DNA from 2 places in the Chryseobacterium sp. C2(2020) genome. Region 2 is predicted to be linked to the other one. Evidence: riboswitches for the same ligand, from Rfam matches in the RefSeq annotation. Region 2 holds a riboswitch; the other holds the start of a gene.
The links. A riboswitch is a leader RNA that binds a small molecule or an ion and turns the genes downstream of it on or off. The one in region 2 is predicted to bind cobalamin.
Positions count from the first base shown of each region.

Region 1: it holds a riboswitch for cobalamin, as region 2 does, so the genes downstream of both, H6W52_RS01690 (TonB-dependent receptor plug domain-containing protein) here and H6W52_RS09320 (acyl-CoA thioesterase) in region 2, are expected to answer to the same signal.

Region 1 covers NZ_JACLCT010000002.1:80,938-85,370, forward strand. The annotation lists gene cdd (cytidine deaminase) at 1-482, shown strand, start outside; cobalamin riboswitch at 1,579-1,755, shown strand; gene H6W52_RS01690 (TonB-dependent receptor plug domain-containing protein) at 1,786-3,615, shown strand; gene H6W52_RS01695 (DUF5074 domain-containing protein) at 3,632-4,433, shown strand, end outside.
Region 2 covers NZ_JACLCT010000013.1:17,286-21,718, forward strand. The annotation lists gene H6W52_RS09310 (helix-turn-helix domain-containing protein) at 1-395, shown strand, start outside; gene H6W52_RS09315 (hypothetical protein) at 493-1,290, shown strand; cobalamin riboswitch at 1,351-1,532, shown strand; gene H6W52_RS09320 (acyl-CoA thioesterase) at 1,642-2,025, shown strand; gene H6W52_RS09325 (HD domain-containing protein) at 2,116-2,706, opposite strand; gene H6W52_RS09330 (cytochrome P450) at 3,010-4,350, shown strand.

The DNA.
Region 1 (4,433 bases), on a different contig from region 2:
TGAAAAAAGAAACTCATATCAGTTACGAATATTTTAACAATAAAGGCGAACTGAACGATATAGAAAAAAAATTATTTGCAAAAGCGAAAGAAGCGCGCGAGAATGCTTATGCTCCCTATTCTCATTTTCTGGTTGGCTGTTCTGTGCTTCTGGAAAACGGAGAGATCTACACCGGGAACAATCAGGAGAATGCGGCGTATCCTTCGGGACTTTGCGCGGAAAGGACTGCTTTGTTCTGGATCGGGGCAAATTTTCCGTCTGAAAAAATAAAGAAAATCTTTATTGTAGGCGGACCGAAGGAGTTTTCTGAGAAAAATCCGCCGATTCCGCCATGCGGATCGTGCAGACAGAGTATTATTGAATATGAAACGAAGCAGAATGAAAATATTGAGCTTTATTTTTCTAATCTGAATGATGAGGTGGTGAAGGTACATTCTATTAAGGATCTTCTGCCGTTTTATTTTGACGGTACTTTTTTATAGTTAAAACTTGTTTAAACTAATTTCAGAATTAACCGCAAAAGGGACAAAAGATAATATTAAAGTGAATTTCCAGAATAATCAAAGCGCTCAAAAGAATAAAAATCAACTTTAAATAAAAAATTTAGTAGATCTTTTGTGACTTTTGCGGTTAAATAAAGTTTAAACAGACTTTTAAAATGTTTAAATAATAGTAAATAAGAATTCAGGTTGGATTTTCGCAAAATCGCAAAGTTGTTTAAAATATTATGCTTTAAGGGACAAGGATTTTATCTGCGATAAAATTTCATCAGCATTATAAAAGAAAATTTTTAATTTTCTCCTTGCGTCTTAAAAGAATAGAACTTTTATCAGACCTTTCGCCTTAGTTTTTTTTCAATAAGAGTATTTTTATTTTAAAAAAATTTAAACAGACTCTTAAATTCTGTCTGAATTTTTCATTTGTATTTTAATGATTTAAGGGAAAGCTTTTTAAGAAGGGACTTTCTTTCATCACATAAGATTTTAAATGATGCGTATTTAAAATAGAAGAACCCATTAGTTTTTGAAAATCTTTGATTTTCTTCCTTAGTGATGCTTATTTTAAAGTAATTAAAAAACTTGTTTATGCTTTTTACCACAAAAGATTTAAACACTTTAGTTTTTTAAGTTTAATCCTTCAATAGAAAAAAGAGCACATAAGTTTAAAAGATCAAAGATTTTTTCTCTTTGCAGACTTTTGAAATACTTAAATAAATCCAATAAAGTCTTTTGTCTTTTTTGCGGCTAAATTTAAAATGAGTTTAAAGAAACTTAAAGTAAGATTTTAATACATTTTAAATAATTTTTACTTAAAATAATTATTTATTTTTCAATAGAATCTGAATTTTATAAAGCTGTTTATTTTCTGCGGTTTTATTTTCCTAGCCCAGATTGAGCGGCATGTCTGAGCTCTTTTTTGGATTCGGCGGCGGCAAAAGCCGCCGCCGAATCCAAAAAAAGCGAGTAGCGAAAGCTGGAAATAGCTTCTGAAATTGTTTTTCGTATGTAATGCAACAAATCATTGTTTTATTAAAAAGATACTTAATGGGTATTTTTTTTGTCAATAAATTAAAAAAGTTATCTTTGCAAAAATTTTGGTTTCCATTAATTTGGAATGAAAAGGGAATTGGGCGAAAATCCCAAACTGTCCCCGCAACTGTAAATCGCATATAAGATTTCTACGATAAACCACTGTGAAAACGGGAAGGTGTAGAAAGCGAAAGTCAGGAGACCTGCCAAAATGTAATCTTAAAAACATTGCTTTCGGAGGAAAAGTAAAATAGGAATGGCATTAAAAAGATCTTTAGTACTGCTTTTTGCATCATACGGTTGTTTTCTTTACGCGCAGGAGAAAACTATTGACACCGTTTATGTTTTTGACAATCAGATGAATAAGGCAAAACTTTTTCATCCGGTTACTACAATTACTCCCAAAGACATCGAAAAAAATTCCGCTAATCTATCTGAAACGTTACGTTTTCAGTCGCCTGTTTATATTAAGGAAAATGGCCGCGGTGCGGTTTCTTCACCTTCTTTCAGGGGAACAACGGCGCAGCAAACTGCTTTTGTGTGGAATGGGATTAACATCAATTCTGTTCTTTTAGGACAGGGAGATGTTAATAATATCGCGATTTTCGGCTACGATGCGCTTGAAGTGAAAGCCGGCGGCGGAAGTGTGGTTTACGGAAGCGGAGCGATCGGAGGAAGTATTCACCTTAACAATGAGCTGAAATTTAATGAGGGTTTTCATGCAACTTTACATAGTGAAGTGGCTTCTTATGAGACGTTCCAGAATTATTTCAAAACTTCTTTCAGCAATGCGGATTTCAGTTTTAAGGCATCCGGAAATTATTTCATCAGTCAAAATAATTATGAGGTTCCTGAAAAGCAGTATATCAACCGAAACGGTAAATATTTTAACGGTACAGCGAACATTGGCTTCAGTTACAAAATTGCCCGAAATCAGAAAATCTCGTGGCAAAGTCAGTTGTACGACGCGGAACAGAATTATCCTATTTTCACGGAAAACGGCAACCGGACGAAATATGCAGCGCAGACTTTCCGAAGCCTTCTTACCCACGATGTGAATTCAAAATCGATTTCAAACAGCCTGAAAGCGGCTTACACGGAAGAAAACTTCCAGTATTTCGGAGTTTTTGATGCTCCTAAAACCAGTGGCGGAACGGGAAAAATCCTAATTTTTAAAGATGATTTCAATTATTTCATCACGCCTAAACTGAATGTTAATCTTATCGGGGAGTATCAGATCAATAAAGGAGAGGGCTATCAATCCGGAATTGAGAATGTAAGAAGAAATATTTATTCTGTTGCAGGATTGTTGAGATATTTCCCTACCCAAAAGCTGAGACTGGAAGCCGGAATCAAGAAGGATTTTATTGAAAATATAGAATCGCCTTTACTCTATTCTTTTTCAGGCAAATGGAAGGTTTCTGACTGGTATAGTTTAGGGGCAAGTTTTTCAAAGAATTTCAGGTTTCCTTCTTTTAATGATCTTTACTGGAATCCGGGTGGAAATTTAGATCTGAAATCTGAAACGTCTTTGCAGACTGAAATGAGCCACGAATTGGCGTTCGGAAAATTCATTTTGAGTCTCACGCCTTATTACATGAAAATAAAGGATATGATCCAATGGATTCCCACTTCTATGGGATATTGGTCACCAAGAAACGTAAGAAATGTTGAGTCTTATGGTCTTGAGTCTAAAATTGGATTTCAGCACAAGTTTTCTAAAGAACATTCTTTAAAAATAAATACGGGATACAGCTATACGAGATCTGTAGATCTTGAGACGAAAAATCAGCTGATGTATGTTCCTCTTCATAAGGTTTTCGGGAATGCAGATTATCAGTACCGATTTATGAATCTGTATGTTCAGGGAATGTTTACGGGTAAGACTTTTACCACTTCTGATGAGAATAACGATTATCTTATAAAACCATATTTCGTCCTGAATGCAGGATTGTCTGCAACGGTTGCCAAAAAGTATACTTTAGGATTGAGGGTAAATAATATTACCGACGAGATCTATGAAACGATGGCTTATTATCCTTTACCTAAAAGAAACTACAGTTTTTACATCAACTTAAATTTTTAAAATCAATTATTATATTATGAAATTCAACAGACTTTTTCAGCTTTTACTGGCTTTGATCCTTGTGATTAATGTTTCATGTAGTGATGATGAATATGTAATGCCGTCGCGAGGTGATTATGAAAACGGATATTTTATTGCGAATGAAGGGAACTTCGGAACACCTACAGCGAGTGTTTCTTTTATTTCTAAAGATCTTTCTGTATTGGAAAACGATATTTATAAGAAAAATAATAATGAAAATCTGGGTGATGTTTTGCAGACGATCACATTCAGTGATGACAGAGCTTTTTTGCTTCTGAACAATTCTAATAAAGTACAGGTTGTTAACCGTTATAATTTCAAAAAAACCGGAGAAATTACAGCACAATTGGATAATCCGAGATATATGACGATCAGCAACGGAAATCTTTATGTGTCTAACGATAAGTATAACGGAGGAAAATATGTGAATGTTTACAAGCTTTCTGATCTTTCTTTTGTGAAGAAAATTCCTTTCGCTTCCACTTCTACAGCGGAAAGAGTGGTAGAAGCAGGAGGAACGGTATTTGTGCAGAATGCTACTTACAGCTACGGAAGTACGCTTACAAGAATCAATACTTCAACCAATGAGATCATCAACACAGTTTCTGTTCCAAATGGTGAAATCGAAAAAACCATCAGTTACAATAACAATGTGTATGTAATTGCTTCAGGAGCATCTAATTCTTACATTTATGAAATTTCTCCTGCAGGAACGATTACAAAAACTACGACTTTAACCGGTATCGCCAATGCAAGAAATCTTGAAATTGATGGTGGAAAATATTACTTTACTTCTT
Region 2 (4,433 bases):
TTTCTCAGACTGCTGCTCCTGTTGCTGATAAAGATTTGCAACTTGCTGAAAATATTTTTGAGAAAATAGACAATGAGGTAATTGGCAATAAACTCTTCAGAAATGCAGATTTAACGATTTCCGAGCTCAGTAGTACAATTAAAGTGAATAACAATTATATTTCCAAAGCCATAAAAATCAACGGATTCGATAATTTTAATCATTACATCAACACACATCGTGTGGTATACGTAAAGAATAAACTTCATAGTGATGAACTGAAAACGATGACTTTGATGCACATCTATTCTGAAGCAGGATTTAAGAATCAGTCAACTTTTAATAAAGTATTTAAAAAAATAGAAGGGGTAACTCCAAGTGAATATATACAGAAAACCAGTACAAAGGTTTCATGACGGCTTTTTAAGTTTAAATTAATCAGTTTACTTTTATATTTTTGAAAAGTTTAAACAAATTTTAATTTATATATTTGAAGCGTCAAAAAATTTCATGATGATGTCTCTACGTAAAGCATTTTATCTTTCAGTTTTCAGTGTTTTTTCTTTTGCATTGGCGAAAGGTCAGAATAAAGTTCCTTTCGGTGTTGTAAAAGCTGAGGAAGGTTATGCCATGGTGCGTGTTCATAAAGACGATTACCGAAAAATCGTTGATAAGATCCGTATGAAAACAGGAGATGTTTTTATTTATGAAAAACCTGCTCCGGGAGAAACAGAATGGATCTGGATAAAATATCCTGAAAAAGAGGATACAGAAAAACCTTTCGTACGATACGACAGCATCACCAAAGAAGGTATGGTTAATAAAAACCGTGTGGTTTTTGTAGATAATTTACCAAAATTTACACCTTCAAAATCGAAAAACGGAAAATCTCTGATCTTTACAGACGACACTAATCCTAAAATTCCCGGAAACCAAAGAACAAAGGTTATTATTGACGTTTACCCTTCTTATGCACACATTAAGAAGCAGGAAAAAGATGCCAATGGAAACATTACTAAAGTTGACAAAGTAAAAGCCTGGGGCGTAGGAAAGGAATTGCCTGAAGGTTTAACCGAAATAAAATCTGTACGCGTTCAGCAACCGGGAAGAGGTTCTGTTTTTGTAAGAGATGCTATTAAAAATATGTTTCAGCCAACGATGGATTTCAATAACGTGGGTGTAACCGCCATCGATAACGATCATATTTTTCTTTATATGATAAATGGCTCCGGTGAAAACCGCTATACAACAATCTGGACGATCAAACAGGGAAAAGCTGAAAGCCAGATCATTTATAAAACTCCTGAATAATTCATTAATTATCATTATTTTTGTACCCGAAAAGCATGAGTATGGACTCTTTTCCAGGCTGTGACTTTTCAGGAAACTGGTTTTGCTTAACTGCAGATTAAAAGGGAATCGTGTGAAAATCACGAACTGTCGCGCAACTGTAAGTAACTAAAGTCTTTATAAAAAAAATCCACTGTGTAATTCATGGGAAGGGAATAAAGATGTTACAAGTCAGGAGACCTGCCTTTTTCTTCATAACAAAAAACTTTCGCGATTTGAAGTTTGTTGATCTAATGGATACTCAGAGATTTCTGTCTCTGCTTTTTCTATTGTTCTTCTATTTTTTCATCTCGCTTTAATTAATAATGATATATGACTACAGAAGAAAGAATTGAAGCATCTGAAACCCGAATTTTCAAAGCGGTTTTCCCGAACACAACCAATCATTACGATACGCTTTTCGGAGGTACAGCAATGCAACTGATGGATGAAGTGGCTTTTATTGCTGCCACCAGATTTGCAAGAAAACGTGTGGTAACCGTAAGCAGCGATAAAATTGATTTTAAAAGGTCTATTCCTGCCGGAACCATTGTTGAACTGATTGGAAAAGTGGTTCATGTCGGAAAAACGAGTATGAAAGTAAATGTGGAAATTTTCACGGAACAGATGTATTCGTATGAAAGAGAAAGAGCAATCGTAGGAGATTTTACTTTTGTAGCGATTGATGAATTCAAGAAGCCAATTCAAATATTATAAAAAAGGTTCCGGCGACCTTCGGTCGCCGGAACTCTATATTTTCAATGTTCTTTAAAGCGGTTTCGGCGGGCTTTGCCCGCCGAAACCTTTCTATTTCAATACCTTTTCAGTTTCCAGATTCTTCAGCAGCAGCAACTGAAAAGCCTCTCCCAGTTCATCGGAAGCTCTTACAATGGCATTTTCCAGCATATTTCTTATTTGCTTTTCTGTAACGCCGGCTTCTGTCCAGCTCTTTCCTGAAGTGTGGGAATTTAAGATAAAAGGCATAATACGATCGATTGCGCAGGCAAAAATTGCATCAGGAGTCTGCTCTTCCTCAAATTCCAGCCAAAGATTAAAAAATTCAGAGCGCAGCGGTTCATCTAAAATTCCGAAAATTTTCTGAGCTGAAACTTTCTCTCTTTCAAATTTACCTGCCATTGCCGCTTCATCAAATAAGAAAGTATCTCCTGCTTCAATTTCTACCAGATCATGAATAGACAACATTCTGATTACTCTTAATAAATCGATATCTGCTCTGTTCTTTGCATATGGGAAAAGGATCTGCGCCAGAATAATAATCTGCCATGAATGTTCCGCCGTATTTTCTCTTCGTGAATCGTCTGCATTGTAATTTCTTCTTTGTACGTTTTTCAGGGCATCAACAGCCAGAATAAAATCGATTTCTTTTTGTATTTTCATTGTATATAATTATTTCGAGACCATCTATTTCTCAATCACTTAAAAAAAGTTTTGACAATTTTTCATTTAAAAGATTCACATTTCTAAAAAAATATCAATTAAAAAGATCCCAGACTTTTATGCTTACGAGAATAATGTTTATTTTGATAATGAGTTTATGATAAATCTTTCGTCTGCTTTATGGTTAAAATTTAAAAAAGCATAAAATTAAAGCGAGTAAAATGGCAATACAAAAATAAGACTTTTAGCTTTAAACCTATTCTAATTCACAGATTAGTATTACTTTTATTATAAATATTCTACATGACTCCAAATTACAATTATCCTACAGAAATTAAAGGAAAAAGAAAACTGTACTCTCTTTTTTATGGTGTAAATAATCCCTTAAAAGTCATCAGCGGAAATCATAACATTGCCGGAGACACTTTCCATCTAAAAGCCAGTGTAACAAATACTGATTTTATCTTTTCTCAGGATAAGGAATTTATTGAATATGTTCTAAAACAAAACCATAAAAACTATTCTAAATCTGATATACAATCGGTTGTGTTAGGAAAATATCTCGGGAAAGGACTGCTTACCAATAACGGAAAAGACTGGCTGAAACAGAGACGCCTCATCCAGCCGGGATTCAGTAAGATCAAAATCTCCGGTTTAATCGGCATTATGGAGGATGAAATTGATAAAGCATTTCAGAATTTTCCTCAGGAGCCGGAAACTGATTTATATGATTTTTTTCACACACTCGCTTTCAACATTGTTGCGAAAACACTTTTCAGTTCGGATATTGATGAGGAAAGTGTGAAAGAGCTGGGAAAAATCATTACCGAAGTTCAGGAAGTCTTTGCCAAAGAAGTAAGAATACCTTTGTATACGCAAGTGATAAAAAGTCTTGGAATAATGGATAAAATAATGAAAAAAAATAATGAAGGGAAAAATATCATTAAAAATGTTCTGGATAAAAGAAGAAGCTCAGGTGAAGAAAAAAATGATTTGCTGGATATGCTTATTCAGGCACGTTATGAAGACACACAGCTTCCAATGTCTGATGAACAGCTAATTGATGAAATGCTCATTCTTTTCATTGCAGGACACGAAACCACTGCCAATGCTTTAAGTTTTATCTTTTTCGAGATCAGCCAAAATCCTGAGGCCGAAGAAAAACTAAGAGCTGAAATTGCAGCAGAAGGTGAAAATGCTTTTGGAACAGAAAGCTTAATGAAAAAATCTTACACCACAAATATCATTAAAGAAGCAATGAGACTGCATTCTCCGGCATGGGCAATCGACCGGCAGGCTCTGGAAGACGACAGTTTTAAAAACTATTCATGGAAAAAAGGAACTTTAATAATCCTTTATATTACGGGTCTGCACAGAAATCCGAAGTACTGGAATGATCCCGATTCTTTTATTCCTGAACGTTTTGATGATGAAAATGCCAAGAACTTCCCTTACTACCCTTTCGGAGCTGGTCCCAGACTTTGCATCGGAGAACACTTTGCTATGATGGAAATGGCACTTATCGTCCGTAGATTCTACAAAAACTACAGTTTCGTATCATATCAGAAAGAATTAAAGAAAAAAGCTTTGGTTACTTTAAGAACATTGAGCCTAAAAGGTAAAATTGTTAAAAATATGATCTGATTTTCATAAAATTCTCATTATATAAAATTTCTCATTAAAAATAACTAAACTGATTATCAATTAGTTAACCTATTTATTTGTAT